3 regions of the Pantoea sp. LMR881 genome follow, and region 3 is predicted to be linked to each of the others. Evidence: predicted binding sites of a transcription regulator. Region 3 holds the regulator's gene; each other region holds the start of a gene.
The links. Region 3 encodes CRP, which controls carbon source genes, mostly activating them, when cyclic AMP is high. Its sites were predicted from a motif close to ATGTGANNNNNNTCACAT; they were not measured.
Positions count from the first base shown of each region.

Region 1: serA (phosphoglycerate dehydrogenase) is a predicted target of CRP. The motif match lies at 7,328-7,345, and genes of this name have one in related genera.
Region 2: O3W44_RS12185 (PTS mannitol transporter subunit IICBA) is a predicted target of CRP. The motif match lies at 7,877-7,894, and genes of this name have one in related genera.

Region 1 covers NZ_JAPVOK010000002.1:2,999,391-3,010,129, forward strand. Annotated here, with positions in the region: gene mscS (small-conductance mechanosensitive channel MscS) at 1-400, shown strand, start outside; gene argO (arginine exporter ArgO) at 525-1,148, shown strand; gene O3W44_RS15955 (FAD-dependent oxidoreductase) at 1,127-3,403, opposite strand; gene O3W44_RS15960 (IclR family transcriptional regulator domain-containing protein) at 3,463-4,164, shown strand; gene O3W44_RS15965 (hypothetical protein) at 4,148-4,396, opposite strand; gene O3W44_RS15970 (oxidative stress defense protein) at 4,746-5,474, shown strand; partial or broken gene O3W44_RS15975 (LysR family transcriptional regulator ArgP) at 5,512-6,416, opposite strand; gene rpiA (ribose-5-phosphate isomerase RpiA) at 6,599-7,258, shown strand; gene serA (phosphoglycerate dehydrogenase) at 7,538-8,776, shown strand; gene O3W44_RS15990 (5-formyltetrahydrofolate cyclo-ligase) at 8,827-9,420, opposite strand; RNA gene ssrS (6S RNA) at 9,495-9,678, opposite strand; gene zapA (cell division protein ZapA) at 9,718-10,047, opposite strand; gene O3W44_RS16005 (YecA/YgfB family protein) at 10,218-10,739, shown strand, end outside.
Region 2 covers NZ_JAPVOK010000002.1:2,204,145-2,214,883, forward strand. Annotated here, with positions in the region: RNA gene O3W44_RS12130 (RtT sRNA) at 646-775, opposite strand; RNA gene O3W44_RS12135 (RtT sRNA) at 807-936, opposite strand; RNA gene O3W44_RS12140 (RtT sRNA) at 969-1,098, opposite strand; tRNA gene O3W44_RS12145 (tRNA-Pro) at 1,130-1,206, opposite strand; partial or broken gene eptB (kdo(2)-lipid A phosphoethanolamine 7''-transferase) at 1,331-3,020, opposite strand; partial or broken gene O3W44_RS12155 (hypothetical protein) at 3,334-3,944, opposite strand; gene O3W44_RS12160 (organic hydroperoxide resistance protein) at 4,071-4,496, opposite strand; partial or broken gene O3W44_RS12165 (MarR family winged helix-turn-helix transcriptional regulator) at 4,594-5,057, opposite strand; partial or broken gene O3W44_RS12170 (HD domain-containing protein) at 5,120-5,712, shown strand; gene O3W44_RS12175 (HTH-type transcriptional regulator) at 5,750-6,043, opposite strand; gene O3W44_RS12180 (DUF3053 domain-containing protein) at 6,857-7,573, shown strand; gene O3W44_RS12185 (PTS mannitol transporter subunit IICBA) at 8,080-10,014, shown strand; gene mtlD (mannitol-1-phosphate 5-dehydrogenase) at 10,107-10,739, shown strand, end outside.
Region 3 covers NZ_JAPVOK010000002.1:2,628,617-2,639,355, forward strand. Annotated here, with positions in the region: partial or broken gene O3W44_RS14120 (YccS/YhfK family putative transporter) at 1-1,303, opposite strand, end outside; gene crp (cAMP-activated global transcriptional regulator CRP) at 1,356-1,988, opposite strand; gene O3W44_RS14130 (OsmC family protein) at 2,293-2,700, shown strand; gene O3W44_RS14135 (LysR substrate-binding domain-containing protein) at 2,676-3,602, opposite strand; gene O3W44_RS14140 (MFS transporter) at 3,777-4,967, shown strand; gene O3W44_RS14145 (amidohydrolase) at 4,983-5,426, shown strand; gene O3W44_RS14150 (M20 metallopeptidase family protein) at 5,450-6,157, shown strand; partial or broken gene O3W44_RS14155 (phosphoribulokinase) at 6,196-7,064, opposite strand; gene O3W44_RS14160 (YheU family protein) at 7,126-7,344, opposite strand; gene O3W44_RS14165 (hydrolase) at 7,341-8,363, opposite strand; gene O3W44_RS14170 (LysE family translocator) at 8,425-9,027, shown strand; gene O3W44_RS14175 (ABC transporter ATP-binding protein) at 9,202-10,739, opposite strand, start outside.

The sequences.
Region 1 (10,739 bases), 370 kb from region 3:
GGTAGTGCCTAACGGCAAAATCATCAGCGGCAACATTATTAACTTTTCACGCGAGCCAGTACGTCGTAACGAATTTATTATCGGCGTTGCCTACGACGCAGACGTAGATGAAGTCATTGCACTGTTGCAGGAAGTGGTTGAAGCAGATGACCGCGTGCTGAAAGATATGGGAATTCAGATTGGCCTGAATGAGTTGGCCGCATCCTCCCTGAACTTTGTCGTGCGCTGCTGGAGCAACAGCGGCGACTTGCAGAACGTATACTGGGATCTGCTGAAAAACTTCAAACGCGCACTGGATGCGAAAGGCATTGGAATTCCGTATCCGCAGATGGACGTACATTTTCATCAGGTAAAACAGCCTGAAACCGCTGAAACTTCACAGGACGTTAAAGCGCAGTAAGCCTGACGGGCGGCCTTTGGTCGCCCATTAATGTAACTTATTGAACATTAAAATTTTCAATTTCCGCTAATCATATCCCGTCACTATACTTCTTTGCATCTCATCGATGTAAGGACGTTTCACTGTGTTATCTGTCTATTTTCAAGGGTTTGCGCTTGGAGCCGCGCTCATTTTGCCGCTGGGGCCGCAAAATGCATTTGTCATGAATCAGGGCATTAAGCGCCAGTATCATCTGATGACAGCCTCGCTCTGTACTCTGAGCGATATTGCGCTGATTTGTGCCGGGATTTTCGGCGGCAGTGCCTTGCTGCATCAGTCACCGCTGCTGTTAATGCTGATTACCTGGGCTGGCGTAGCATTTTTGCTGTGGTACGGCTGGGGCGCGCTGCGCACCGCGTTTAGCGGGAACATAATGCTGGCTTCAGAAGCGGCGATGAAACAGGGCAGGGGGCGAATTATCGCCACTATGCTGGCTGTCACCTGGCTCAACCCGCATGTTTATCTTGATACCTTTGTGGTGCTGGGCAGCTTAGGCAGCCAGCTACCCTCGGAGACCGCGCGTCACTGGTTCGCGTTTGGCACCATCAGCGCCTCCGTTCTGTGGTTTTTTGGACTGGCGCTTTTGGCCGCCTGGCTCTCCCCACTGCTGCGCACCACACGCGCCCAACGCATTATCAATCTGCTGGTGGGCGCGATTATGTGGTTTATCGCTTTTCAGCTGGCGCGTCAGGGCATGGCCGGTTTTTGATGTAAATGCAGGCCATACAGCGCAGGAACTTCACCTGCGCTGGCAACAATCTCCAGCCTGATTTGCCGGAAGTGCGCGCCTTCAGGCAAATCATGGTGACACAGCGAATGATGGTTTTCCGTCACTTCAGCCAGCAGTGCGTCATCCAGCCACAGGCGATAATGGGTGGTGCAGTGCGGCGTGACGGCATCAGGATGCCCCATCTGTATGCTCTCCATTGCATGGTCGAAATCATTATCAAATAGCAGCGTCAACTGGCTCGCCTGTTGCGTCTCTTCCCACTGCCAGAGTACCCAGGGCTGACGATCGTCCTGCGCTGGTACCCAGCCATTCGTAAGCTGTTCGGGGCGGAGTTTGCCATTCAGCAGATTATCTGCATGCCACAGCGACAGCGGTCTGTCGAGCGTGAAGGCCGCTAAAATCTGATCAGGTGCGCGGCGCGGCAGCCAGAAATCAAACTCATCCACGCCATAATCACCCTCGTTGATCTGACGCGTGCGTTTTGAGACGCGCGGATTGAGGCTGTTGAACACCATCATCACGCCCGGCAAACGCTGACGAGTCAGCGCCAGCTCAATCTCCGGATTCTGATCGAAAGCGATAAACAAATAACGGTCACAGTCGGCGCGGTAGTTAAAATTAAGCGACTGTTCAGCTTCGTCCTCAAAAGTGAAAGTTAAGGTCTCCAGCAAGCGATCGCCGCAGGTGTTGGCAGGATTCTGGCTGGTCAGCAACGAAATCCGGGCAGTTTGTTGGCCGTTAGCGCGCAGACGGAAGCGGATACCAGGCAGCATTTCGCCCGCTTTTAATGGCAACAGCACGGCGCAGCGAGAGGTGAGAGCGTGCCAGCCGCCATCTGGCGCTAGCGTTTGCAATTGCTGAGTGCTGCTTACCGAGACGCATGCATTACCTGCGGGCGTGCTCAACTGTTGCCGGGGAATAAAGCAACCCTGACGCAACAAATGCTGTTGTAACTGACTAATCTGTTCCGGTTGTGCCAGTTGCGCCGGCGTTAACCGCTGTTGCTGACACAGCGCGGCCGCACGGCCCACGGCTTCACCCAGCACGCCACAAGTGCACATTGCGCGTGCGCTGCCAGAGGCAACGTGCGTGGCAGAAATTAATCTTCCGGTTAGTAATAAATTATTCAGTGACTGGCTATACAGCGCCCGGAAAGGAATGGTGTAAGTGCCTTTGCTGTGAAACTGACGGCAGCCATTATGTTTACTGTAAACGCCAGCGGCGGGATGCAGGTCAATCGACCAGCCGCCATACGCTACGGCGTCGTAGTGATCGCGCTGCTCAATAATATCCTGCTGGCACAGCATGGTTTCCCCGATAAAGCGGCGACTTTCACGCTTGCCGGGAATCAAACCTACCCACTCAATCGTCAGGTTTTCAGCATCAGGAAATTCACCCGAATTTTTGATGTAATCCCAGACGCCCCAGACGATTTTCCACAACTCCCACTTGATGGTTTCACTTTGATGCACCGTATCCAGTCGGCCATCCCATTCGAGCCACCACAGATCGCAACCGTTCAGATCAGAAGTGAGGCGGCTGAAGCGGGGAATTTCCCGGATATCTTTCAGCGCAAAGCCGGGCGGTGTAAATCGCACAGGGTTTGCCGTGCGTCTGGTGTAGAAATAGATTGAATGACAAGGCTTATGGTCTGCATTTTCAGCGGGTGCCATTTTTTCGCCAAACTCTTCAATGCCTTCTGCCCCTGAGCGATGCGCCGCACCTGCCAGATAGCCGAGTACGCCATCACCGCTGGCATCAATGAATTGCGCGGCAGAGACGTGATACCAGCTCTGGTTGTTAGCGTTAAACGCACTGACGGCGCGGATATCCTTGCCTGCCTTTTCCAGCTCAAGAATGGCGGTGTTAAGCAGTAGCGTTAAGCCGGGCTGCGCCTGCACCATATCAAGTAACACCACGTCGAACAGCACGGGATTACCCTCTTTATTACGGTACAGGTTCTCCTCCATGATTTCGCCCATGATGCCGCCTTCACGCGCCCAGCGATTGTTGTTTGCCTGGTGGGATGTTGCACCGTTCGCCCACAGCCGAACCTCGCTGGAGGCACTGCCTCCCAGCACCGGACGATCCTGAATAAGAATGACCTGCAGGCCATCGCGCGCCGCAGCCAGTGCGGCACAGACACCGGCTAAACCGCCGCCTGCAACGAGTAAATCAGCCTTTAAAGCGTGAACAGGAAAGCTACGGGCCGGTTCAGCCTGAAAAGTTTGCATCATTTGATTCCTTTAAAACTACAGATAAGATGTTGGATTCTTTCGCCAGTGAGCTCGCTATGTCTTCTCAACCCAACCAAAGCCTTATTGATGGTATTCGCTGTTTGCAGTACCTGGTTTCCAGCGGTAAAGCGATTGGCTGCCGTGAACTGGCGCGCCAGATGGGAATGAACAGTACGCGCGTCAATCGCCTGCTGATGACGATGGCGGCTGTGGGACTCACAATGCAGGATGAGCAGCGGCGCTATCTGCCGGGCCCCGGCATTCATGCATTGGCGGCCCAGGCGATTCGCGGCTCGTCGCTGTTTGCTCAGGCGTTGCCACAGCTGGAAGCGCACGCGCCCAGCGACATTGTGGTCGCGCTGGGCGTATTGTGGGAGGATCAGGTGATCTATATCTGGCACTCCGAACCGGGTGAGCGCGCCACGACCAGCCAGGCCTTGTCGGGGTATCGTATGCTGCCTGCGTGGCAGTCGGTGATTGGTGTGGCGCTGTTGGCGGCGGAAAGTGATGAGGCGCTGAAAATACGTTTTAGCCCGGAACAGTGGCAGCAGATGGCACCGCTGCTGACTGAGCAGCGTGCGCAAAACTTTTTGATCTGGCGGCATGATGATGGTGAGGTGGCGATGGCACAAACTCTCGACAACAACCGTGCCGCGCTGGCATTTGCCAGGGTTATGCAGCCAGATGAAACTCAGCTGGCGCAGCGCAAGCGTGCGTTGCAGGCGCTGGCCCAGCGCATAGCTACCTTTTCGGATTAGCATTGCTGATACAGCCCACAATAAACAGATAGTTACAGCCCCTCGCAGCCAGCACAGCAGTAAACGCCCGTGCTGGTGCAAAACTCTTGCTATCAATCAGGGCGCCAGGCGCAATCGGCATCACGATGCGTGAGCGCGCGCCCGTGAAACTGATGATGTCACTCGCCAGCTTACGGCTTTCCGGCAGTGCATCGCCTGCCCGCAGATAAGTTAACTCAGCTTTTGCTGTCATCGTCGTCGCCCCGACAGAGGGGGTCGATCCCTGTCATTAATAATGATGTTAAAGAAATGCAGCCCTGGCACAGTAAACCAGGCTGGTTCCGCGCGTGCATAAACTGCAGCTTGCACGCGAGGGTGTTCTGCCATAGGATACTCTACAGCAAGGTTTGTTTCTTTAATAGAAACATTAACGCAGGAATATGGCGAATCCTGATGCCTTAAAATGTGATCGCTTTGGCGTTAAAACCTGCATGACGGCGAACTTTTGCCATAATGACCACTCAAAGCATGGCGCATCGCTATGCGTGTTGGGCTTCGTCACGTTGGAAGCGATTGAACTGATAACTTCAAGGAGGACTTTCTTGAAACTGAAAGCATTGGCTCTGGCCGCAATGATGAGCGCCGGGGCGTTGCCCGTGAGCGTACAAGCTGATGAGTTACCTAACGGACCGCATGTCGTCACTTCGGGTAAAGCATCGGTTGATGCCCGCCCGGATATTGCGACCTTATCAATTGTGGTAAACGTTTCGTCAAAAGACGCGGCTGATGCAAAGAAGCAGGCTGACGATCGTGTGGCGCAATATTTTGATTTCTTGCAGAAAAATGGCATTGAAAAGAAAGATATTGATGCTGCTAACCTCAGCACCCAACCGCAGTACGATTACACTAAAGAGGGTAAATCGATCCTGAAGGGCTATCGCGCTGTACGCGAAGTTCAGGTAACGCTGCGTCAACTCGATAAGCTGAATGATCTACTGGACGGCGCGCTAAAATCTGGCCTGAATGAGATCCGCAATGTTGAGCTGGGCGTAACCAATCCAGACAGCTACAAAGAGCAGGCACGTAAAGCGGCAATCAAAAATGCGACTCAGCAAGCCGCAGAGTTAGCGGAAGGATTTAATGCGAAGCTGGGTTCCATTTACAGCATTCGTTATCAGGTCGCTAATTACCAACCGATGCCAATGGCGCGTATGTATAAAGCAGCAGCTGCACCAGCTGATACCTCCGCGCAGGAGACGTACGATCAGCAAAGCATCAACTTTGATGACCAGGTTGATGTGGTATTTGAAATCAAACCAAACACGCCATAAGCAAACATCGGGGCGATTAACGCCCCGATTCATTTCTTTACGCGGCAGCGCCGTCCTGACGTAACACGCGATGTCCATGCGCAATCAGCGCATCGGTTACCCGACGCATTAAGCGGCTTTCAGGTGCAAAGCGGTGCCAGTACAACATGCGACGCTGATACAGGCCGGGCGTTAAGTCGATTAACTCACCGCTCGCCAGCTCGCGCTCAATTTGCAGATGCGGAATCATACAGCAGGTCGAACCCTGACGTGCCATCTGCACAAAAGCTTCTGATGAGTTCACGATGTGACAGGGCACGCTGCCTGGCGACAAATCAAAGTTCTGCTGCAAAAGGCCTGGTGCATATCATCCAGATGATCGAATGCAACGGCAGGTGCTTTCAGCAGAGCCGAGCGCGTCACGCCATTCGGAAAAAAGCGGTCAGCAAAATCACGCGAGGCCACAAACAGATAATCGAGTGCGCCGAGTTGATCAACCAGACAACTTGGCAACGGCTGCGGCTGGATACTGACCGCACCGACTACTTCGCCGCGACGCAGGCGTTCCTGAGTGCGGGTTTCATCTTCAACCTGCAGGTTGAGCCGCACGGGAGAATCTGCCAGTACCTCTTTCAGCGCCGGTAACAGCCAGGTTGCCAGACTGTCGGCGTTGACCGCCAGCGACAGCAGCAATGGCGTTGTGCCGCTGTTTTCATCGCCGAGCCACTCTTCTTCCAGTAGCTCAACCTGATGCAGCAGCGCCAGCAGTTTTTGGCCTTGCTCTGTCGGGCGCGGCGGCACAGTACGCACCAGCAGCGGCTGACCGAACAGGTTCTCTAACTGCTTGATGCGCTGCGAAACCGCAGACTGAGTAATACATAACTTTTGCGCGGCGCGCTCAAAGCCGCGTTCACGAATCACAGCATCCAGCGCCTGAAGCGTTCGATAATCCGGGCGTTTCATTATTGTTCTCTCTCCTTCAGGTGGACATTACTATGCCACAAAAGTGTCACATGTGACCGCTGTCTGATTTTTTTGTGGGCTGGCTTCCAAAGCGATTAATCCAACTCACTCACCCGAGCATTTTCAGCAAGCCTTGTTTTATACTACGCCCACTTCGTTGTCGCACAGGTTTTAAACATATCATGACCCAGGATGAACTGAAAAAAGCAGTAGGTTGGGCTGCGCTTGACTACGTGCAGCCAGGCACGGTTGTTGGTGTAGGTACCGGATCAACTGCTGCGCATTTTATCGATGCGCTTGCTACCGTAAAGCATCAGATTGAAGGTGCGGTATCAAGCTCAGAAGCCTCAACCCAAAAGCTTAAAAGCCTGGGGATTGAGGTGTTTGATCTCAACGAAATCGACAGGCTGTCGATCTACGTTGATGGTGCCGATGAGATCAACCCGCAAATGCAGATGATCAAAGGCGGAGGCGCGGCGCTCACACGTGAAAAGATTGTCGCTGCGGTCGCTGACAAATTTATCTGTATTGCCGACGGGTCAAAAGAAGTCGATGTGCTGGGCAACTTTCCGCTGCCTGTTGAAGTGATTCCCATGGCGCGTAGTTTTGTGGCGCGTGAACTGGTGAAAATCGGTGGGCTGCCTGAATATCGCCAGAACGTTGTCACCGATAACGGCAATATTATCCTTGATGTCCATAATCTGAAAATTCTTGACCCCATCGCGCTGGAAAAAACCATCAATGCGCTACCAGGCGTCGTAACGGTCGGCTTGTTTGCCGCACGCGGCGCGGATATTGCGCTGATTGGTGGACCAGACGGCGTTAAAACCATCAAAAAATGATCTGTCTGGCGCAGTAATTGCGCCAGAAATTTCAGGCCACGAAACATCTTTTCTTGCGAAGGCGAAATTTAGTGACTTATGTCACATAAGCGTCATCGACAGCGGGTTCGTTCTCCCTTCGTCGCCGGGATCCCGATTTTGTACGGCAATGTGCTACTGCTGAACGCTGCCGTGCTGGCAGAGAGGCAATCGTTTGTATTGCCGGATGCGTAAATTTTGATATTTTGACAGAAGGTTGGCTTATGGCAGCCCTCGTTGAATTCTGAATAGGATCGGGAAATGGCAAAGGTATCACTGGATAAAGACAAAATTAAGTTCCTGCTGGTGGAAGGTGTCCATCAGAGCGCGCTGGATAACCTGCGTGCGGCAGGTTACACCAACATCGAATTCCACAAAGGTGCGCTGGATTCTGAGGCATTAAAAGCCTCTATCCGTGATGCGCACTTCATCGGTATCCGTTCCCGCTCCCAACTGACCGAAGACATCTTTGCAGCAGCTGAAAAACTGGTGGCTGTAGGCTGTTTCTGCATCGGGACTAACCAGGTTGATCTGGACGCTGCGGCAAAACGGGGCATTCCTGTATTTAACGCGCCTTTCTCTAACACCCGCTCTGTCGCTGAACTGGTGATCGGTGAAATGCTGCTGATGCTGCGCGGCATCCCGGAAGCCAATGCCAAAGCGCATCGCGGCATCTGGAATAAGAATGCCAAAGGCTCTTTTGAAGCGCGTGGTAAAAAACTCGGTATTATTGGCTATGGCCACATTGGTATGCAGTTAGGTGTGCTGGCTGAAAGCCTGGGTATGCACGTTTTCTTTTACGACATCGAAAACAAGCTGCCGTTGGGTAACGCAAATCAGGTACGCAGCCTCAATGAACTGCTGAACATGAGCGACGTGGTGAGTTTGCACGTACCGGAAACCGCCTCAACGCAGGATATGATGGGCGCTGAACAGTTTGCTCAAATGAAACCAGGTGCACTTCTGATTAACGCCTCGCGCGGTACCGTGGTTGATATTCCAGCCCTGTGTGACGCACTGGCAAGTAAGCACGTGGGTGGCGCAGCGATTGACGTATTCCCGGTTGAACCTGCAACTAACAGCGATCCGTTTATCTCTCCGCTGAGCGAATTTGACAACGTGATCCTTACGCCGCACATCGGGGGTTCCACGGAAGAAGCACAAGAGAACATCGGTATCGAAGTGGCCGGTAAGCTGGCGAAGTATTCAGATAATGGCTCTACGCTGTCTGCGGTTAATTTCCCGGAAGTGTCGCTGCCAATGCACGGTGCCAGCGCCAGTCGTTTGCTGCACATCCATGAAAACCGCCCTGGTGTGCTTACCGCTATTAACCAGATTTTTACCGAGCAGGGCATTAACATCGCCGCTCAGTACCTGCAAACTTCACCGTTTATGGGCTATGTGGTTATTGATATTGATGCCGAGAAAGAACTGGCAGACAAAGCATTGCAGTTGATGAAAGCTATTCCGGGCACCATTCGTGCCCGTCTGCTGTACTGATCCGTAAAAGGCAAAGTCACAGCCCAATGAGGCGCCATCTGGCGCCTCTTTTAATCCCACTGCCAGAGCTTTGACGGTGTCAGCACCGCAGGCAAAGGCACATCCCACTTCGCCACCGGCAGGTCATCAACCCGTTGGCAATCATGCGCTAAGCCAACCGGCAAAAAGCCGTGCTGTTTCCAGTTTTGCAGTGTGCGATCGTAAAAGCCGCCGCCCATGCCTAAGCGTTGCCCGTGGCGATCAAAGGCCACCATCGGCACCATCATCACATCAATCTGGTCGAGCGTGATCAACTGGCGAATATCCAGTGGCGGTTCAGGAATATTGAGCTTATTGGGTGTGAGCGTGGTTTCAGGCGTATAGCGCAGAAACAATAAATGGCCGGGTGAAAAAGGGTGCAAAACGGGCAGGCAGACCTGTTTTTTTTGCTGCCAGAGCCTGGCGATCAGCGGACGAGTGTTGATTTCACCATCGACAGATAAAAACAGGGCAACATTTTTTGCTTCAGTGATGGGGGCGAAATTGATGGCATGTTCTGCCAGCAGATCGGCAGCTTGTTCTTGCTGTTCAGCCGTTAATGCGCGGCGAAGATGACGCACATGCTGCCGGATATCCTGCCGTTGCAAGAAAGAGGGTTCTGACATGGGTTCCCCGCAGGATAAGTCACTAAAAGTGAACTATATCACGCAATGGGGAAAAAAGAGGGACTGCTAAAGAGGAGATCTCCGAGATGCCGCCGTAGGCTGTAACCCTTGAACCCTTGGTTCAAGGTGAACATGCCGTCGCAACCATCAGGCTTCTCGGACGAACCGAGCGTGCTCACAGGTTACGGAGCGTCACATTCTGTTTTTTTGAAATATCGGCTCAGGGGACTGGCCCACATGCAAACATCTCAGAGAAAATTTACCTCACCGTTGCTCTAGTATAGCAACCATGAAGTTTTATTCGAACTTCGCATCCTGGCGATCGGTTATGCGACCTTGCTCAACTAATGCCTGTTCAATTGTCTGCTGCAACATTCTGATGCGTTGTTCCATATTAGCAGCATAATCGCGCGTTTTCACCTTCTCTTGTGCCAACTCATGGCAGACATTTAACGCGGCGATAAACACCAGTTGTTCTGTATTTGTGACTCTAGTGCGAACTTTTAAATCTTGCAACCGTTGATTGAGATCTTCAGCCGCCGCGTTCAACGCATCTTGCTGTTCAGGCGGACAATTCACTCTCAACGAACGACCAAAAATTTGTAAATCTACCGGTTGTGCAGACATGCCACCTTCCTGACTGATTACTTCGCCCGCAACTCCCTTAGCGGTCAATGGCTTGGGAGGCGGGCAACTATATAGACCCGCGAAATAAGTTACAACCCCTTTTCTGGAAACCTTGAGGCAGCTAGTGGTAGCATAACACGAACTTATTCTGCCAACGACGATGAAAACTTATGTCCTTACAGAACGCAACCCCCGATTACAACGCGCTGGCGGCGGCGCTCTCTCAGCAGGGCGTAGGCATGACGCCAGCAGAAATGCACGGATTGATCAGCGGCATTCTCTGTGGCGGGAATCAGGACCCAAGCTGGAAGACCCTGGTTCACGACCTGACTAACGAAGGCATGGCTTTCTCGCAAAGCCTGTCGCTGCCGCTGCAGTCACTGCATGAAAACATTGCTAACACGCTGGAAGATGAGGGTTTTCTTTTCCAGCTAATGTTACCAACCGATGATGACATTACCGTTTTCGATCGCGCCGATGCGCTGGCGGGCTGGGTCAATCATTTCCTGCTCGGCCTGGGCGTCACACAGCCTAAACTCGATAAAGTCACTGGCGAAACCGGCGAAGCAATCGATGATTTACGCACCATCGGACAGCTCGGCTACGATGAAGATGAAGATCAGGATGAACTGGAACAGTCGCTGGAAGAGGTGATTGAATACGTTCGCGTGGCGGCGCTGCTGTGCCACGAC
Region 2 (10,739 bases), 420 kb from region 3:
GTTTTCTGACACCGTGGAATCTGTCAGAGCATGTCGCTTCTGCTTCTTTATTGACGCATCAATTTGTCAACAGTTGCAAAGAACGTCAATACAACGGTTAGTTATTTACACAGAGTGTGAGGAATAGCAAGCAACGCTAAAAAAAACCGTTTTTGCGCAAATGCCATATTTTGCGCAAGATCGGCGGGTCAAAATCCGTACTTTCTGCTGGTGTTTAAGTTTGTCGCTAGTGATTCTCACCGTTAAAAAACATAAAACTTTTACCGGCAAATGTTGAATAACTGAACGATTCACCGTGCGTTATGACGTTCAACCAGCGAAATATGCTGCCTGAGTGGCATAAGAAATCAGCAACTTGCCGCTTTCGGTCATAAGAAGAATGTGTCGCGAAATAACGCTGCAACACTGATACAGCAAGGGATAATTAAAGAAAAGCCGGGAAAAGAATGCTCTGGCAAGCTAAGCCGCTGAAAGGGGATTATTGATACGTTATTGGAAAGAGAGTGCGGCATGGAAAGGCGACAGGTTTTATGATCGATACAACGGTGTTGTCTCGCTACGCCCGGCTCAAATCGCCTTCGGAGGTTCTCATCCTCTTTGCTACAGGCGAAAAAAAACCTGCTTTTTCAAGCAGGTTTTTAAATGTGGTCGGCGAGAGAGGATGACGCTTCTCTGTAAGAAGCGCCCTGCGGGCCGTTGCTGAAGCAACGTTGTCTCGCTACGCCCGGCTCAAACCTCCTTCGGAGGTTCTCATCCTCTTTGCTACAGGCGAAAAAAACCTGCTTTTTCAAGCAGGTTTTTAAATGTGGTCGGCGAGAGAGGATGACGCTTCTCTGTAAGAAGCGCCCTGCGGGCCGTTGCTGAAGCAACGTTGTCTCGCTACGCCCGGCTCAAACCTCCTTCGGAGGTTCCCATCCTCTTTGCTACAGGCAAAAAAAAACCTGCTTTTTCAGGCAGGTTTTTAAATGTGGTCGGCGAGAGAGGATGACGCTTCTCTGTAAGAAGCGCCCTGCGGGCCGTTGCTGAAGCAACGTTGTCTCGCTACGCTCGGCTCAAACCTCCTTCGGAGGTTCTCATCCTCTTTGCTACAGGCGAAAAAAACCTGCTTTTTCAAGCAGGTTTTTAAATGTGGTCGGCGAGAGAGGATTCGAACCTCCGACCCTCTGGTCCCAAACCAGATGCGCTACCAAGCTGCGCTACTCGCCGATGGGGGCGCATATTACTGCGCCCTATAAACAGCGTCAACCGCTTTTTAAGCTTTTACCGCCAATCGCCTGGAAAGCACGCGACGCAAGAAAAGCCGCGATACGTCAATATGTTTTGGGCCGTATTATAACGCATTCGCCTTGCCGGATGCCGGTGCCTGACACCAGTTATTAGCCGCTTTGATGCCGCCATCGGGTGAGGTATAACCCAGACAACCCAGAATCGTATCGAACAACTCAACGTGGCGATGCGTTTTACCTACGCGCTGCTGCGCCTGTAAACGCTCAAAGTTGCTGCGATTAGTTGGATCAGCCAGATACTTATCCGAAGCCCAGACAATCATTGGCACCCGGAACTGCTCAGGGGAGCCATTTCACGTGGGGTGCCGTGCAAATGCATGTTGTCACTGATTGATTCGCCGTGATCGGCAGCATAGAAAACAATCGCTTTCTTATCACGTAACTGATCAAACACGCTATCGAGCATATTGTCGACATACAAAATTGAGTTGTCATAAGCGTTGATCAATTGTGCTTTACTACAGGTGTCATCAACCCCTAAACATTCCGGCTGATAGCGCGCAAAACTGCGCGGGTAACGCTGCGAATAAAGATAGTGCGAGCCTTTTGTATGCAGAACCACTAAATGTTTGCCGTCAGGAAAACGATCCAGCGACGCTTTCAGCTCAGGCACTAACAGCATATCGTCTACCGCTTTGCCCTGATTACGCTTTTCAGAACCAATCTGCTCACGAAACGCGAAGTTATTAGCATTGACGTTATCGTAGAACCATACTTCGCTTTGCATAGCGAACAGTTCAGACGTGAAGCCCAGTTCTTTCATCACTGCAAACACGTTCTGCTCTTTCAGCGTGCGGCCTGGGTTATCCATGGTGCCGCCTTCACGTACAAACATACAGCGCAGCGACAGCTTGGTTGCGGTATCGCAGGACTGACCACGAAACGCGACTAAATTTTTCTCTTTAGAAAGCTTAGGCGTCGTGTCACGCTCATAGCCAAGCATCCCCATGTGATCCCAGCGGGTCGTTTCACCAATCACAAATACCACGTAGGTATCATCTAACCCTTTGGGCGCGACATAGGTAAATTTCTTCGCCGGATCGAGCAACTCCTGGCTATCCATGGTTTCATCAAACCGCGTCCAGGCAAACAGTCCAACCGCGGCCAGCCAGTTTGATGGTAAATAAGAGTGCGCGACGACACCACCGTAGCTTGGCAGATCGATATTGGTTATTTCTTCATTGGCTTTTTGTAGCTTGTCAAAATAGCGAATGGGCAGCCAAACCAGCGCCACGCAGACCAGCATGATCAGCACAGGCTTCAGGCGCTGTCCCGGTGTGCGTAACTGCTCATTTAGCGTCAGGCTAAGGTTATTGCGCCAAATCATCAGCAACGGCAACCCGCTGACCAGTATCATCCACACTACAAAGTGCAGACCAATTACCTCTTTTGACAAATCGATATCGGTGGTCATCACCGATGCCACGATGCCATAGCCGATCACGACATTAAAAAATGCCATGTAATAGGCGGCAGCGACGGAAATCAGCACTAAAAAAGTGGCAAGAACGCGATAAATCCTTTTTCCCCTAGCGAAAGCAAACGCATCAGGAAAAAGGTTAACAGAACAATAGCCACAACTTCCGTTACGGCAGAAACCCAGTCGACGAGTGTGGATTTCGTTAAGAAGCCGTCAAACCGGCGATAAAAAATCGGTAAATTCAATAATATACCGATGTATAACGCCAGCAATAGCGACAGCTTTTGCTGCGTTAAACTTTTAATATAACTCATGAAAAATGGCGTTTCCCTGGAGTGGTGCACGTTATGAACGTATTGTGACTGCCAGATTGCAGCAGAGTTCGCTTTATAAGCGCGACGCACAGGATGCGAGATAAATCTGAGCGATTATAGCGAGGTGGCACAGTAAAACATGCGAGTTACGGTTAGGCCAGAAAATAAACGTTATGGTGGCAATTTGCACATTTTTTGTTCATCGAAAATGGCAGGAACGGCTATAACACCGCCCCTGCTTAACACGTTGTAATACGTTGCCGTACCCACCGGCATCACCACCGAACACAACCGGCCCGTGATAAAGAGAGCGTTACATAGGCGGCGTCAGGCCATCTTTACCTGCTGAAATTCCTCTCGCCACAATGTGACCCTCACGGGTTAATGTGCCAAACAACACCACTTTACCGCCTGGTTTTAACAGGCTTTTGTTACCCGGTTCAATCAGTACGACGGGCACGTCATCCGGCACCTGCACGATTTTTTGTTTATCACCATATTTTACGGTAAGGGTGCGGCCATTGTTATTGACCAGCTTGCCGACGGTGCCGTTAGTCATGGTATTAATCGCGCCGTCTGCGGATTCAAACGGATTAAACCCTTCCCCACTACCGCGCAGGCTCGGTGCAAACACATGGACTTCGAGCGCCTTCAGCTCACCGTTGGCTTGAGGCACCGCAGCGGTGCCAATAAAGCTGTCAGGTTTGATGTCACTCATCTGCGCTTTGCTGACGCTGTTCACTTTCGTTTTATCTGTTATTTCGACGCTGAGTTTTTCCCCTGACGGGTAGTGATCTCCATTTGATTACCGCTAATGGCATCAATGGTGCCGCGTGTAGGCGTAATAACGTTGTCGGCTGCGGCAACAGTAAAAGCAGCAGTCAACAATAAACCGGGCAACAAGGCGCGCAGGTGTAAAGTCATGAGCACTTCTCCAGGATAGTTAGCAGACTGAATAAGCGTAAAGCGCGTGGAGAAAATGCGGGGGAAACGGCAGAAAAAAGAGTGTGTGAAAACATTATGGGCCCGTTTTGCGGGCCCATGCTGCGCTTAGCGAATAATATTAAGCGTTACGTCAATGTTATTGCGGGTAGCGTTTGAGTACGGGCAAACGATATGTGCCGCATCGACCAGCTTCTTCGCTTCCGCTTCATCCATCTCTGGCAGGTGAATATTCAGGGTTGCTTCAATACCAAAACCATCTGGAATCGGACCGATGCCCACTTCGCCTTCAATCCAGGCATCTTTTGGCATAGCAATCTTGTCACGACCCGCAACAAACTTCATCGCACCAAGGAAACAGGCTGAATAGCCTGCCGCAAATAATTGCTCTGGGTTAGTCACTTCACCGCCCGCGCCGCCCATCTCTTTTGGCACGCCTAATTTAACGTCCAGCACGCCGTCGGAAGAGGTTGCGCGGCCATCACGGCCCCCGGTTGCTTTGGCTTTAGCACGATAAACCACTTGTAATGACATATATCCTCGCTATAACGCTATTTAATCGCTCGCTATTTAAATCTGTGTCGTCGAGCGGATGAAGTTATGCCGGTACACTGTACCGACAGCCAGATAATTAACGCGACTTGTTTAAATTATCGCGCAGTCCTTCCAGTTGCATTTTCAAGGCATTCAGTGCGCTGTCATCACAGGCCGCTGCACACTGAATCGCTTCTGGAATACTCTCAGCTTTACTGCGTAATGCTCTGCCTGTTTCAGTTAACGTAACAACAACCTGACGCTCGTCCTCACGGGAACGCTGACGATTAATCAATCCGGCGTTTTCCAGCCGCTTTAACAGCGGTGTTAAGGTGGCAGAATCCAGAAACAACTGCTCGCCTATTTCAGAAACGGTGACATCATCTTTTTGCCACAACACCAGCATAACCAGATACTGCGGATAGGTAATGTCGAGCTGCGTCAGTAAATGTCGATACACTTTATTCATTGCCAGATTAGCTGAATAAAGTGCAAAGCAAAGCTGTTGATCGAGCAACAGTGGCGTCGCTTTCACTTTTTGTCATCTTGATCACTGTTCATGGGTTAGAATATAAATAGCGCACTACATAATTGCAAGCAACTTATTCCTCGGGGGTTAACGCATGATGGATTCTCTGGAAGAGCAGGCGCGACGCTATGCCACACAAGCCCATGCCGAAGCAGGTCAGCGCCGTAAATACACTGACGAACCTTACATTGTGCATCCTGCGGCAGTGGTCGAACTGGTGCGCAGCGTCAGCCATGATGAGCATTTGCTGGCCGCCGCCTGGCTACACGATACGGTAGAAGATACCGGCACCACATTAAGCGATATCGAAAATTTTTTTGGCCCGCGCGTCGCAGAACTGGTTGAGATGTTAACGGACAGCGTGCAGCCTTCTGCTAAAAATCGTGCGGCGCGCAAACTGGCACATTTTCAACACACAGCCAGTGCATCACCCGATGCACAAACCATTAAGTTAGCTGACATTATCGACAATACCCGTTCGATTGTGCGTTTCGATCCACATTTTGCCCGGGTTTATTTAGTGGAAAAAAGGTGCAGATCGCGTTGCTCAAACAGGGCGACAGGCAGTTATGGCAGCAGGCCTCAACCATTATCGAAAATGGCATCGCTCAGTTAGGACAGCCCCCGCACAGCGTGCCAGAAAGCTGGTTTGTTAAGCAGGCGGCAAAATATGGTGGGCTGAGTTAAAAAAACCCGCCTGTGGCGGGTTCCTTTCTTTTCTTTTTTATTCAAGTAACTGCCGGCCAAGATAGGGATTGGCATGAAGCAATTTCATCAATTTCTGCGCGGTAGCGGAAGGGCGCGTGCGGCGTGCTTCCCAACTTTTTACAGAAGAAACGCTAACACCCATTACTTTGGCAAACTCATCAACCTGCATACCCGTCATTTCACGTAAGCGTTGGGGTTCTGGCATAGCAGGTTGAAGTTGGATTTCCGATTCAACAGGGCAGTTATCACGTGTCAAAACAATCTGCTCAAGGCTGCTGAGCAATTCAAACATTGGGTCTTTTAACTCCATAGAGAACTCCTTCAAACTCACTATGAATCACGTGAAAGTAGAGAGGTACGAACCTGAAATCAGGTTCTGAAACCGGCCAGTTCAGGCTGTATCCCGCAAGGGTTTGTTTTTGTTATAGGTGAAACCATTACGGGACACAGCCTGATGCGCACTGCTTTTTGAATAAGTCAGGACAATGCAACAAATGCCGGGAGATTAAGTATGGATAGAGACCGGACGATTTGCTGTGCAATTTATGATTATTTTTTTACCTTAACGATGCCGTTACGGGCAAAAACAGGTTAAGCAAATGATAATTATAAACTTTCACTGAAATGCTCTTATCTGGAATTGAACAACTCTGCTTATCGTTGCCGTAACCAGATTCTCCATCTTTTCTTCACCGTCCAACCCGACGTTGCTCCCAACCCGTCACACCCGCTTGTTCTGCCACTGAATAATAACGTCTTAGCTTTTTATCCGTGCAAAATTTGCGCCATTTGTTTACTTAACAGGCTGCAATCACCCTCCCTTTACCGCCCATCCCGCTTTAAAGCTGAATGCGGTTCATCACACCTGCCGACTTTTTCAGCATTTAACCCACGGTGACATCGCTTAACGCAGATCGCAGCGATGAGCGCAATGCTGCGTAATAGTGCGGACACGTCACAGGTTGTGCATCGTCAGTTAAGCTCAGAAATGATTTCACTGACGCTTCGGATTAATACGCCCAACAACAACGGCTTTCACGTTGTGCGCACTCCCCCGTTTGTTCTATTCTTTAGGCCATTCTTACGTAGATATCAGCCCGATTCACTGACAGGAGTTGAACGAATGGCTTCAGGACTTTCCCGCCTCTGGGCGCGCAGCGGTATCATGCTTGCTGGCGCGCTTATCGTGCTGCAACTTACCGCTTGCGGTGATAAAGAAGGCGAGCAGCGCAAAGCCTTTATTGATTTTCTGCAAAACACGGTCATGCGCAGCGGCGAGCATCTGCCCAGCCTGAGCGAAAATCAAAAGCAGAGCTTTGGCAATTTCGCCAGCGACTACGCCATCATTTATGGTTTTTCTCAGCAGGCGAATAAAGCTGTGGAACAAGGGATGCGCCCGGTAGTGGATGAGCTGTCAGCGATCCGCGTGCCGCAGGACTATCTTTCCCGCCGTGATTCGCTGCGTCAGGCCAACGGTGCGTTAGTCATCGTTACCCAGCAAATTGAGAGCGCCAAAATGCAGGCTGACAGCAGCAAGGCCGCACTTAAACAACCGGACGATCTCAAGAAAGTTTACGACACCGTTTATGACAAAGTGGTGACAAAACCTGCCAACCTGCTTATTCCTTTACTGCCTAAATTACAGGCGTTAAGCCAAAGCGCAGTGCAAACCGGTGATTTCCTGCAAACCCAGGGCACGCGCGTCAGCTTCAATGACGGCGGTGTGCAGTTCCCGACTCAGGATCAGGCATCGCAGTACAACACTTTGATGAGCAACCTGTCAGCTAATACGCAGGCCCTAACGCAGGCACAAAATGCCGTTCAGGGCGGCTTACAGTAATCATGCCAGCAATGAGCCTCGCCCGAGGCTCATTTTTCCCGCAACCGTTGTTAACGCCCCGCAGCTTAAAGTATGAACGGGCTAAACGCTCGATTTCTCGCCTTTCGTTACTCTCTTTCAGATTTATACGCATGAAAACAGCCCACGATTAAAGTGCGATCTGGCGCATTTTTAAACGAAAATTCTTTGTGATCTAAATCACATAAATGAAACAAAGAGACCATCATTATCTGTGATTACAATCACAAAACTGGCCCGGTTACGCTTATAAATTCACCAACGTACTTTTATTACAGCTTAATTTTGTGATCTACATCACTTAAACAACCCCAGCCCCCACCTTAAGTGCGTGATCTGCATCACACTTATTCCAGACGCTACGCAGCGTCATATTCGCGTGATAGAGTCCGCGTGCATACAGTAATACCAGCGGTTTCCCGCCGCGGTGGTTAAACAAAAACAAACGCGCTCTCCTATTGCAGCGCGTCTCAATAAGGGGTGGGTTTATGTCCTCATCAGTGAAGGTCAAAGTACAAAGCTTTGGTCGCTTTCTGAGTAATATGGTGATGCCAAACATTGGGGCGTTTATCGCCTGGGGTATCATCACAGCGTTGTTCATTCCAACCGGCTGGATCCCAAATGAAACCTTGGCCAAGCTGGTAGGTCCGATGATCACCTATCTGCTGCCGCTGTTGATCGGTTTTACCGGCGGACGTCTGGTAGGTGGTGACCGCGGTGGCGTGGTCGGTGCGATCACCACTATGGGCGTGATTGTCGGTGCCGATATGCCAATGTTCCTTGGCTCAATGATTGCCGGTCCGCTTGGCGGCTGGGCGATCAAGTCCTTTGACCGTGCCATTGACGGCAAGATCAAAAGCGGCTTTGAAATGCTGGTCAACAACTTCTCTGCCGGTATTATCGGTATGTTGTTGGCGCTGCTGGCCTTTATGGCTATCGGTCCGCTGGTTGAAGGGCTGTCGCATATTCTCGCTGCGGGTGTAAACCTGATGGTGCAGAATAACCTGCTGCCGCTGACCTCAATCTTTGTTGAACCTGCAAAAATTCTGTTTCTTAACAACGCCATTAACCACGGCATTTTCTCGCCGCTGGGTATCCAGCAGGCCAGCGAAGCCGGTAAATCAATCTTCTTCCTGATTGAGGCCAACCCAGGCCCTGGTATGGGCGTGCTGATGGCCTATATGTTCTTTGGTCGTGGAAGTGCAAAACAGTCTGCGGGCGGTGCGGCAATCATCCACTTCCTCGGCGGCATCCATGAAATCTACTTCCCTTACGTATTGATGGCACCGCGTCTGCTGCTGGCGGTTATCCTTGGCGGTATGACGGGCGTATTCACACTGACACTGCTGAACGGCGGCCTGGTTTCTCCAGCCTCACCGGGTTCGATCCTTGCGGTGCTGGCGATGACGCCAAAAGGGGCTTACTTCGCGAACATCATGGCTATCGTCGCGGCTTTTGCCGTCTCCTTTGTGGTATCAGCCATCTTGCTGAAAACCAGCAAAGTGAAAGATGAAGATGACATTGAAGCGGCCACGAAGCGCATGCAGGATATGAAGGCGCAGTCTAAAGGCCAAAGCGTAGCTGGTGCGCCTGTCGCCAGTGATGCGATGAGCGTTGAACTGAACCATGTGCGCAAAATCATCGTTGCCTGTGATGCCGGAATGGGATCAAGTGCGATGGGTGCTGGCGTGTTGCGTAAAAAAGTTCAGGATGCGGGTTTGAGCAACGTGTCGGTAACCAATACTGCTATCAATAATCTGCCGGGTGATGTGGATCTGGTTATCACGCACCGCGACCTGACTGAACGTGCAATACGTCAGGCTCCGCATGCTCAGCATATTTCATTGAACAATTTCCTCGACAGCGCCCTGTACAGCACGCTGACTGAACGCCTGGTTGCGGCAAACCGCAGCGAATCGAACCGTGAAATAGTCCAGAAAACGTTAGGCGACAGCTATGACGATGGCAACACAAACCTGTTTAAACTGGGTTCAGACAACGTGTTCCTCGGTCAGAGCGCAACCACCAAAGAGCAGGCAATTCGCTTTGCCGGTGAGCAATTGGTGAAAGGGGGTTACGTCGAGCCGGAATACGTAGAAGCGATGCTGGAACGTGAAAAGTTAACGCCAACCTACCTCGGCGAATCCATTGCTGTGCCACACGGCACTGTTGAAGCGAAAGATCGCGTGCTGAAAACGGGTGTGGTTTTCTGCCAGTATCCGGCTGGCGTGCTGTTTGGCGAAGAAGAAGATGACGTTGCCCGTCTGGTGATTGGTATTGCTGCACGCAATAACGAGCACATCCAGGTCATCACCAGCCTGACCAATGCGCTGGACGATGACCGCGTGATTGAAAAGCTGGCCAACACCACCAGCGTGCAGGAAGTGTTGGATCTGCTGTCAGGCAGCCCGGCAACCGCGTAATTCAGATAAATCATTTCCCTGGGGCGGGTAAGCCCGTCCTGAAATCCGGGGCGGGCATGCTCGCCCCATCGTCTTTGAAATGGGTCAAAATTATGAAAGCGTTACATTTTGGAGCAGGAAACATCGGTCGTGGTTTCATTGGCAAACTGTTAGCAGATGCAGGCATCGAACTGGTGTTTGCTGATGTTAATCAGGCGGTGCTGGATGCGCTGAACGCACGTCATGAATATCCCGTTCATGTTGTCGGCGAGCAGGCGAAGGTTGACGTTGTAACAGGCGTGAGCGCGGTAAACAGTACCAGCGAAGAGATTATTACGCTGGTTGCTGAGGTTGATCTTGTTACTACTGCGGTGGGGCCACAAATTCTTGAGCGCATTGCGGGTAGCCTCGCCAGAGGCCTGGCCAAACGCAGCGACAGCGGTAATGCCCGCCCGTTGAACATTATCGCCTGCGAAAACATGGTGCGTGGCACCAGTCAGTTAAAGCAGCATGTTCTGAAAGCTCTGCCGGAGCAGTATCACGCCTGGCTGGAACAGCATGTCGGCTTTGTTGATTCGGCTGTTGACCGTATTGTACCGCCGTCTGAAGCAGGCAGTAATGATCCGCTTGAAGTGACGGTGGAAACCTTCAGCGAATGGATTGTTGATAAGACTCAGTTCAAAGGCGAATTGCCGACGATTGCAGGTATGGAACTGACTGACAACCTGATGGCCTTTGTGGAGCGC
Region 3 (10,739 bases):
AGGCACCGCGAAACGCAGTGTGGCGGCGGCGATCACCAGACCGGCAAAAGGTGCCTGCGGCCCGGTGCTGAATACGTACTCGCGTTGCGCTATACCCATTTTGACTGACGAACATAATGGTCATCAGGATCCAGTAAGGTTTAGGAATATTGAAAAACATAGCCAGCGCGCTGCCAAACATCAGCATCACTGCAAAGCGCCCGGCAGTGCGTAGCGCGGCGGATTTTAGTGAGAGATAGCTGCGTAAAGCGGGGATCAGGGGCAGGCGGCGTTGGCGATCGGCCATCAGGTCGCGTTGATACAGCGGCTTGTGCGTACGCAGCACCCGCGCAATGCGGTTAAAATGATAAAGACAGAAATTGCCGACCGGGTTGTCTGGATGCTGACGCGCAATCTTTTCCAGCGCGCCGAGCTGTTTGTCCATTGAAAAGCGATCGGGCAGTTGGTGATACAAAATGTCATCAGCCAGCACGCGTAACCGCGCGGAAATCGTACTGGCGTTCCAGCGAATCACCGCTTCAGCATGGCTTTGCTCCACCAGCTTTTGCACCTCTTCCGGCTGATGCAGGCTGACAGAAATGTGTTCCTGTAAATCCAGCGCCATCTGAAAAGCGCGTTTCAGCCGCTTATGGCTTTCGTCGCCATTCGCTGACAGCATATGCATCTGCTGATAGCAGGTGTTAATCATATCGATCACTTTCTGCTGGCGCGCCAGCAAAGGAGGCAACGCTTTTTCAGGATCGGTAAGCTGGGTTAACAGGGTATATTTTGCATCGCAATAATCTGCCAGCTCGCGGTAAATCAGGCTCAGGCTTTCGCGCATCGGCTGCTCTTTCCACAGCCTGAACCAAAACCAGTTGAATACGCCGTACCACAGCGTACCGCCGATATAGAGCAGTGGCGGCACCCAAATCGGCATATGTCCCATCAAACTCAGAGTAAAAATTGCAGCAATAAGCGCACCCGGCAACAGGCGCCCATGCAGTGGACTGATTTCACCTGTCACACCGAGCAGCAGCGGCATAGCGAACAGAATGGCTGGCAACGGAATGCCCTGCAGCGTCAGCCACTGGATAAGAAAACTGCCGAGTGCGAACAAACTGCCGCCGACAATCAGGCGTTTGAAGAAGCGTTTATGCGGTGTATCCAGACCGGCAATGTTACAACAGGCGGGAACTAACGAGAACAGCAGGCCATTTTGCAGATCGTTAAACAGCCAGCCGAGCGTGACAGGCAGGCACAGCACCAGCGTCTGCCGCAGAGCATAATTGACTTCGGGGTGATAGATGATTCGACGCCACATAGGACAGCAACAATAACGGCGTGATGTTGCCATCACGCCGGAGTGACAGAAATTAGCGGGTGCCGTAAACGACGATGGTTTTGCCGTGTGCGGAGATCAGGTTCTGGTCTTCCAGCATCTTCAAAATACGGCCCACGGTTTCACGTGAGCAACCAACGATCTGGCCAATTTCCTGACGAGTAATTTTAATTTGCATGCCGTCGGGATGCGTCATGGCGTCTGGCTGTTTGGCCAGGTTAAGCAACGTCTGTGCAATGCGGCCAGTAACATCGAGAAATGCAAGGTTACCTACTTTTTCTGACGTTACCTGCAGGCGACGCGCCATTTGCGACGACAGTCGCATCAAAATATCCGGGTTAACCTGGATCAACTGGCGGAATTTCTTGTAAGAAATTTCTGCCACTTCGCACGCGGTTTTAGCACGTACCCAGGCACTGCGTTCCTGACCCTCTTCAAACAGGCCAAGCTCGCCGATAAAATCCCCCTGATTCAGATACGAAAGAATCATCTCTTTGCCTTCTTCATCTTTGATCAGAACCGCGACGGATCCTTTCACGATGTAATAAAGCGTTTCAGCTTTTTCACCTTGGTGAATCAGCGTACTTTTGGAGGGATACTTGTGAATATGGCAATGGGACAAAAACCATTCGAGTGTAGGGTCTGTTTGCGGTTTGCCGAGAACCATTCGCTATTATCCTCTGTTGTAATCGTGCCCAAAATACAGGGGGCAGTTTTCCCTGTCAGGCGATGAAAGCTTCAAGCGTTTTTCCATTCAGGAAATTATTCGGGCTGCATTCGGCGCAGTGCGCATAATTCTTCCCGGCTTCGCCATCGAGTGACGAAAAATATTTTCAGCTCTTTTTGTAGCACAGCTTTTGCCGACTGTCTTCTGTTGTCTCGCTTCAGCAAAGGGCGGATTTCTCTGGATTGCTGTTTATCAGGTGAAAGCGTACTCTGGCGGCAAAACCCCCTATTCTGGAGAAAAAAACATGCAGGCAAGAGTGAAATGGGTGGAAGGTCTGACGTTTCTCGGTGAGTCATCGTCTGGTCATCAGGTATTAATGGACGGTAATTCTGGTGATAAAGCACCAAGTCCGATGGAAATGGTATTGATGGCAGCGGGCGGTTGCAGCGCGATAGATGTGGTATCCATTTTACAAAAAGGGCGTAACGATGTGCGCGACTGCGAGGTAAAGCTTAAGTCAGAACGCCGTGAAGAAGCCCCGCGTATCTTCACGCATATCAATCTGCACTTTATTGTCAGCGGCAAAGATCTGTCGGACAAAGCGGTCGCGCGTGCGGTTGATCTTTCGGCTGATAAGTATTGCTCGGTGGCAATTATGTTGGGCAAAGGCGTGGAAATTACCCACAGCTACGAAGTCGTTGCTACCGCATAACGCCACTCATATTTGTCACAACGTTGCCGTAACAGGTTCAGAAATCGCTGTGAGCTTAAGGTGAGCGGCGATTTTTTTGGCCAGATCACGCCATAATGCGCTTCCGGGATCGCTGACAGATTGAGAATAGTCACTTCACTGCCGAAAGATCGGGCCATCGGCTGCGCCACTACCGCCAGAAAATCAGCTTCCAGCACCAGCCTCAATCCGCAGACTACCGAGTCAGTACGCAACGGTGGCGTTGTCAGGGACGGATAAAAATCCGCCATGTATTCAGAGAGTAACGGATAATATCCCATCTCCGTTTCTGGAATTATCCAACGCTGATCGCGCAGCTGATCAAAACTGCGGACGTGCTGACAGGCATGATCGCGACGCGCAATAACACAGAATGGCACGTTAAACAGCGGTTCGACATGCAGTGCTTCCAGCGGCAAATGAGAACTGAGCGAGCCAATGGCAAAATCTAATATGCCTTCGCGTAAAGGGGTCAGCAGCGTTGAAAGTTGCGCTTCTTTAATCGTAAAGCGCGTGCCGGGATAGTGCTTCTCGTAGCTTTTAATTGCGCCAGGTAAAACGGTAAACGCTAATAAAGAGGAGAGGCCAAATGCAACGGAACCTTGTGAAGAGTGATTGATAACATCAATTTCATCTGTGGCGCGCCGCAATTCTTCGAGAATAAGCTGCGTACGTGAAGCCAATACTTTTCCACTTTCTGTCAACATCACACCTTGTGCACTGCGAATAAATAGCGTGGTGTTTAACGTCTGCTCCAGTTCTTTCAAGGCCCGGCTGATGGCTGGCTGGGACTGATGAAGTGCCCGTGCTGCCGAGCGAATGCTTCCCTGTCGAATAACAGCCTGAAAAACGCGTAACTGTTGCAGCTTGGGCAAATAGGCCATCGCTGTGTCTCCCTGATGCCTTATCGCTATCACTGATAGCAAAATACCATCTTATCTTGGGCCGCTGATTATTTAATGATACGGGAACGTTATAAGTCACTGAATGTTATGTGATTGTGAGAGGTATCACATCTTTTTCCTTTACTTTATCATTCCCAGAGCAACGAGGTTGCGATGACGACACGATCCCGTCCCATGATGATTGCCATGCTTTTTACCGGGTATGTCCTGGTCTATATCGATAAAACGGTAATGGGGTTTGCGTTATTACCCATCGAAAAAGAGTTTGGGCTGAGCACCACCCAGCTTGGTTATATCACCGGTATTTTCTTTCTCGCCTATTCGCTGTTTCAAATCCCGGCAGGTTGGCTTAACGATCGCTTTGGTTACCGGGCGATGACATTTCTTTCGCTTTGTCTGCTGGGGCTGTTTGCTATCTGCTTTGGCCTGATGGGATTCAGCCTGGGACTCCTCATCGTTTTCCGCTTTTTATCAGGCGTAGGGCATTCTGGTTATCCCTGCTCTTGCGCCAAAGCGGTAACCGAAAACTTCGCCGTTGAACAGCGAACTTTTGCACAGTCGATACTGCTCTCATCATCCGGTCTGGCAATGACAGTCGGGCCAGTGATCACCGTCGCGGTGTTGAACATGGCGGGCTGGCGTCACGCCTTTATCGGGCTTGGCCTGCTGGTGATTGTGGTCGCAGCCCTGATCCTGCTGATCTTACCGCGTCAACATTCATCAGCTTCGCAACAGCGCGCCGCCATGCCGTGGTCAGAGATAATCAAAAACCCGCTGGTTATCATGCTGTTTATTGCCATTTTTTGTATCAACATTCCGACCTATGGCTTACTGGCATGGTTGCCCAAGTTTTTGGTTCAGCAGCGGGAGATTCCGGTACATATCTCCGGTTTGATTGTAGGAGCGGGAGGGTTAGGCATCTGGATCTCCTCACTGACCACCGGCTGGCTGGTTGGACGCTATATGCAGGGCCATGAGCATCGGGTGATCAGCCTGAGTGCGTTGCTCAGTGCCGCAGGGATTTGGCTGGTTTACGTCAGTGAAAACGCCTGGGTAATCGGTTTATCGCTGTTTTTTGCCGATATCTTCCTGATGGCGGCTTTCGTTACTGTTTTTACCTTGCCAATGAAGCGGCTGCCGCAGCAGGTGATGGGCGCCACTATTGGTTTAGTGAATACCGGCGGGACGCTAGGCGGTTTTGTTGCGCCGATTGTGATGGGCTATTTACTGGCGTTAACAGGAGATTACAGCGCCGTGTTTCTGTTTCTGGCTGGCGCAATGCTGCTTGCTGGTCTGGTTATTCTGCCAGCCGCCGCTTATCGCGTACAGCCGCAGGCTCACTAACTCAGGGCACTTATTATGCGAGAAAATTTAACGGCGTTACTCGATAAGATTGCGCCACAGGTCATTGCCTGGCGTCGACATCTGCACGCTAATCCAGAACTCTCTTTCCATGAACAACGCACAGCCGACTATATTGCACAGCAGCTCGCGGCAATTAAAGGGCTAAGCATTTCCCGGCCCACGCCCAATAGTGTGGTAGCGGACCTTACCGGCGCTATGCCTGGCCCCTGTTATGCGCTGCGTGCAGATATTGACGCTTTGCCGATTGAGGAGCTTAACGATGAACCGTTCCGCTCGACAAATCCTGGTGTTATGCACGCCTGTGGTCATGATGCACATAGCGCAATGCTGCTGGGCGCAGCCTGGGTACTTAGCCACGTTCAGCCACAGCTCAAAGGATCTGTGCGCTTTATTTTTCAACATGCTGAAGAAGTGCCACCCGGGGTGCACTCGACTTAATCGAGAAGGGTGTTTTGAATGATGTGGCAATGATTTTTGGTCTGCATGTGTTTCCTAATATACCGACCCACTCAATTGGCTTCGCTGAAGGCGTGTTTAGTGCCTCCAGTGATAACTTTGATATTGTACTGGAGGGTAAAGGCGGACATGGCTCGATGCCGCATTTGAGCTGCGATCCAGTGGTGCTGGGAGCCGAAGTCGTATTGAAACTGCAACAGATCGTTTCACGTCGCCTCGATCCGCTTGATAAAGCCGTTCTGACAGTCGCTTCGTTTCGGGCTGAAGGTGGTTACAACGTGATCCCTGATAGCGTTGAGTTAGCAGGCACCTTGCGAACCCACAGCGCAAAAGTGCGTGAGCAGGTGCCTGTGCTGATAAAAGAGATGCTCGACGGACTGACAATGGCACAGGGTGCGCGCTACACGCTAAAGTGGACGAAAGGCTACGCCATCGGCTTTAACCATCCTGATGCGTGTCGCATCGCTGAACGGACCGTGACTGTCGCGATGGGCGAAAATACGCTGCAAAAATTTCCCAATCCCATGTTTGGAAGTGAAGATTTCTCTTCTTATCAGGAAAAAGTACCGGGATGTTTTCTGTTTATTGGCAGCGGCAATCCTGAGAAAGGGACAACCTGGAGCGTACATAATCCTCGCTTCAAACTTGACGAAGAGGCGTTACAGGTTGGTGTAAAAACACATATAAGCCTTATTGAGCAGCTGCTGCTTTAGACTCTTCAGGACGACAGGGAGGTCGTCCTGAAAAAAGGTTATTCAATGCGTTTCCCTTCCATGAGTCGTTTCACCAGCGGCCCCATAATTAACTCCATCGCCAGTCCCATTTTGCCCCCGGCACCACTAACGTATTGATATGGGATATAAACGAGCCTTGTAGCATGGCGAGCAGATAGGGGAAATCAATATCTTCCAGTGCCTGGAAATGAATCACCACGAAGCTTTCATCCAGTGACGGGATGGAGCGTGCCGCGAAGGGATTAGAGGTATCAACGGTCGGTACACGCTGGAAGTTAATATGCGTACGCGAAAACTGTGGCGTAATAAAATTGATGTAGTCTTCCATTGAGCGCACCACGGAATCCATCACCGCCTCGCGTGAATGACCACGTTCGCTGGTGTCACGTACCAGTTTCTGAATCCATTCAAGATTAACAATCGGGACGACCCCCACCAGCAAATCGACGTTCTCAGCCACATTGTGTTGGGCCGTCATTACTCCGCCGTGCAGCCCCTCGTAAAAGAGGATATCGGTATTGGCTGCCAGCGGCTGCCAGGGCGTAAATGTTCCCGGCACCTGATTCCACGGCACGGCTTCATCATAAGTATGGAGATACTTGCGCGACTGACCCTGGCCGCTTTTGCCATATTCGATAAATGTTTGTTCCAGCAGCCCGAAATCGTTCGCCTCCGGGCCAAAATAGCTGACATGTCGTCCAAGATCGCGCGCTTTGCGAATGGCCATATCCATTTCCGGGCGCGTGAAGCGGTGAAAGCTGTCGCCTTCAAGCTCCGCAGCATGCAAATTCAGCTGTTGGAAAATTTTACGAAATGCAAGGCTGGTGGTGGTTGTTCCTGCACCACTGGAGCCGGTCACTGCAATAATTGGATGCCGTGCAGACATAGAAAAGCTCCCTGAGAGATCGGGCGAAGCGCATTGTTAGCACGAATTTTCATCCAACGCATCAACCGCGAAATTCGCTGCGCGGCAAAATGTTGATCGTTTCATGCAGCTCAGACCACACGATCACCACCTCGCCACGTTCAAGCTGACGGCGTACATCAGCCACTTTCTCTGTCAGGCTGCGCTCTTGCTCGCCGTAATCTGTGCCTTCGCGCAGGACAAAAGTTTCGATGAGATTTTCCAGCGTTTCAGGTGAAATTTGTTGCCAGGGAATAATCACGATTTAGCTATCCAAAAAGGTGAAAGCCATTGCGGTACGCGCTGTTCCAGCCACAGCTGAGGTTGCCTCAGCGTACCGCCTACAAAGCCAACATGTCCGCCATGTTGCGTCAGTTGATAAGTAATAGTGGCAGATAATTGTTCCTCACGCGGGATCACCTCATCGCTCATAAACGGATCGTCTTTAGCGTGGATAATGAGCAGCGGCTTACGCACCTTGTGAAGCAAGGGCAGGGCGCTGGCGCGGCGATAGTAGTCACCCGCATCAGCAAAGCCGTGTGCCTGAGCGGTAATGGCATCATCAAAATCGCGCAGGCGGCGTAATGCTTTCAGTTGGGTCAAATCAACAGGCAAGGTTTCTGGCCACGCGTGCAACTTCCGTGCAGCATTTTTCTTTAGCTGGGCCAGCAAATAGTATTGATAGAAACGTGAAAAGCCGTGCTCCAGCCGCATGCTACAGGGTTCCAGCATCAGGGGTGCCGATACGATAACTCCGGCATCGACTAAAGCAGCATTTCCTTGCCTGCCGAGCAAACATCCCAACATATTGCCGCCTAATGAAAATCCGACAGCGGCTGTAGGCACCTCACCCCAGCGCGTTTGCAGCCACTGCAGGAAAAAGCTGGCATCGTCTGTTTCGCCAGAATGATAAATACGATTCAGGCGATTGGGCTCGCCGCTGCATCCGCGAAAGTGCATGACAACGGCCAGCCAGCCGCGCGCCTGACAAGCCAGCATCAGGCCATGTACATAAGGGCTGTAAAAATTGCCCTCTAAACCATGAAACAGCACCACGCGCGGTTTATGTTGCGCTTGTTGCGGGTCTTCGCTCCAGGCTAAATCAACAAAATCGCCGTCAGGCAGATCGAGCCGCTGCCAGTGAGGCTGTAAAACCACGCGACGACGCAGCAGACGTGGCAGCACGGTTTGCAGATGCGGATTACGTAAGCCGGGCAGCCCGGTGAATCGCTCTGCTTCATTACCAGAAAATTTCATGTCGTAAAGGCTTGTCTGTTCCATATCACACTGTTAGCTTCGATAAGTTTTTTTGCTTGATGGGGGTGAGGAGCACCCAATTTTCATGGAACTGAGTCTTTTTTTATCAATGCTGGGCTTTCTGTGGGTCGCCGCAATCACACCAGGCCCTAATAATATGTTACTCACCGCCTCGGGCGCTAATTTTGGCTTTGTGCGCACCATACCGCTGATGATTGGCATTATGATTGGCATGCAGGTGATGCTGCTCATGGTGGCATTTGGCGTAGGTGGCCTGATTCTGCTCTATCCCTCACTGCACCTGATCCTTAAGATTGCCGGCAGTCTTTATCTGCTGTGGCTGGCATGGAAAATCGCTACTGCAACCTATGAAAAGCTGGACACCGATCAGGCCCAGGCGGCTCCAATGCCATTTTGGCAAGGCGGTCTGCTGCAGTTAATTAATCCAAAAGCCTGGCTAATGGCACTGGGCGCGGTCGCCAGTTTTAGTCTGGCTGGCGACGCTTATCGACATTCCGTGGCTGCCATCAGTCTCGGTATGTTCAGTGTGAATCTGGTGTCGGGGATCATCTGGATGGGCTTTGGCGCTATGATTGGCCGCATTCTGCGCAGTCGCCGTGCCTGGACCATTTTTAATCTGGCAATGGGCTTATTAACCGCAGCCTGCGTCCTGTTAATCTGGCACTGAAATGCAGGGAAGCGCATCTGGCGCCTCCCTGATCTTACTTTCGAAACGCTTTCTGTCCCTTGAAAACCCTGAATCGCTATTTGCAGCTTGTAACAATGAATCTGCGTTGGTCATTTCCTGTGCATTGTCTTGCGGCGGTACGAACATTTGGCGTTTGTACAGCGAGTAAAAAACTTATGATGCCATCATCTGCTCTAACTTTTCTTGCGCATCCAGCCATGCCATTTCTGCCTCTTCCAGAGCGGATTTACTTTCAGCCTGGCGCTGTAGTGCCGCGGTCAGATCGGCTTTACGGCTCTGCTCGTAAATAGCACTGTCAGAAAGCTGCGCTTCAGCTTCAGAAAGCTGGCTCTGCCACTTACTCATCTGCTTTTCCAGCTTCTCAATCTCTTTACGCAGCGGCTGCGTTTGCGTACGCAGTTCAGCTTCGCGGCGCTTCTGATCTTTGCGCGCCTGGGCACTGTTGCCATTATCCTGCTTAGGGGCAGCATCCTGTTGCGCTTGCTGTTTCTGCAGGTCACTCAGCCACTGTTGATAATCTTCCAGATCGCCTGGGAACACATCGACTTTGCCATCGTGAACCAGATAGAGATCGTCTGTCGTGGCGCGCAATAAATGACGATCGTGCGATACCACTACCAGCGCACCTTCAAAATCGATGAGGGCTTCAGTCAATGCCTGACGCATATCCAGATCGAGGTGGTTGGTAGGCTCATCAAGTAGCAGCAGGTTAGGGCGCTGCCAGACAATCAGCGCCAGTACCAGGCGTGCCTTTTCGCCGCCGGAGAAACGTTCGGTCATTTCACTGGCTTTATCACCCTGGAAACCGAACCCGCCCAGATAATCGCGCAACTGCTGCTCCAGCACTTTAGGCGCAATGCGCGCAAGGTGTTGCAGTGGTGATTCATCGGCACGCAAAAATTCCAGCTGATGCTGCGCGAAGTAACCCAGTTTGATGCCTTTCGCCAGGCCAATTTCACCCTGCATGGCATCCAGTTCACCCGCCAACAGCTTGATAAGGGTCGATTTACCGGCCCCGTTTCGCCCCAGCAAACCTATCCGTGAGCCAGGCACCAGGTTAAGTTTTATCGCGTCAAGAATGATGCGATCGCCATAGCCTGCGGTGACTTTTTCCATTTTCAGCAAGGGATTAGGCAAGTTTTCTGGTGGACGAAAACTGAAACTGAACGGGTTATCGACATGCGCGGGCGCAATCATCTCCATGCGTTCCAGCATTTTGATGCGGCTCTGCGCCTGCCTGGCTTTAGAGGCTTTGGCACGGAAGCGATCAATGTAGTTCTGTAAATGCGCGACTTTTTCTTGCTGACTCTCATACAGCGACTGCTGCTGAGCGAGTTTAGCGACGCGCTGGCGCTCAAACGAGGTGTAATTGCCGGTATATTCAAACAGCGTTTGCTGTTCGATATGGATAATCTTATCCACCACCGGATCGAGAAAGTCACGGTCGTGAGAAATCAGAACCAGTGTGCCTTCATAGCTTTTCAACCAACGTTCGAGCCAGATTACCGCATCAAGATCGAGGTGGTTAGTCGGTTCGTCGAGTAACAGCAAATCAGAACGGCAAATCAGCGCCTGCGCCAGGTTAAGACGCATACGCCAGCCACCCGAAAAATCACTTACCGGGCGTTGCAGTTGTTCCTGATTAAAGCCCAGCCCGTGCAGCAGGCTGGAGGCGCGCGCCTGAATACTCC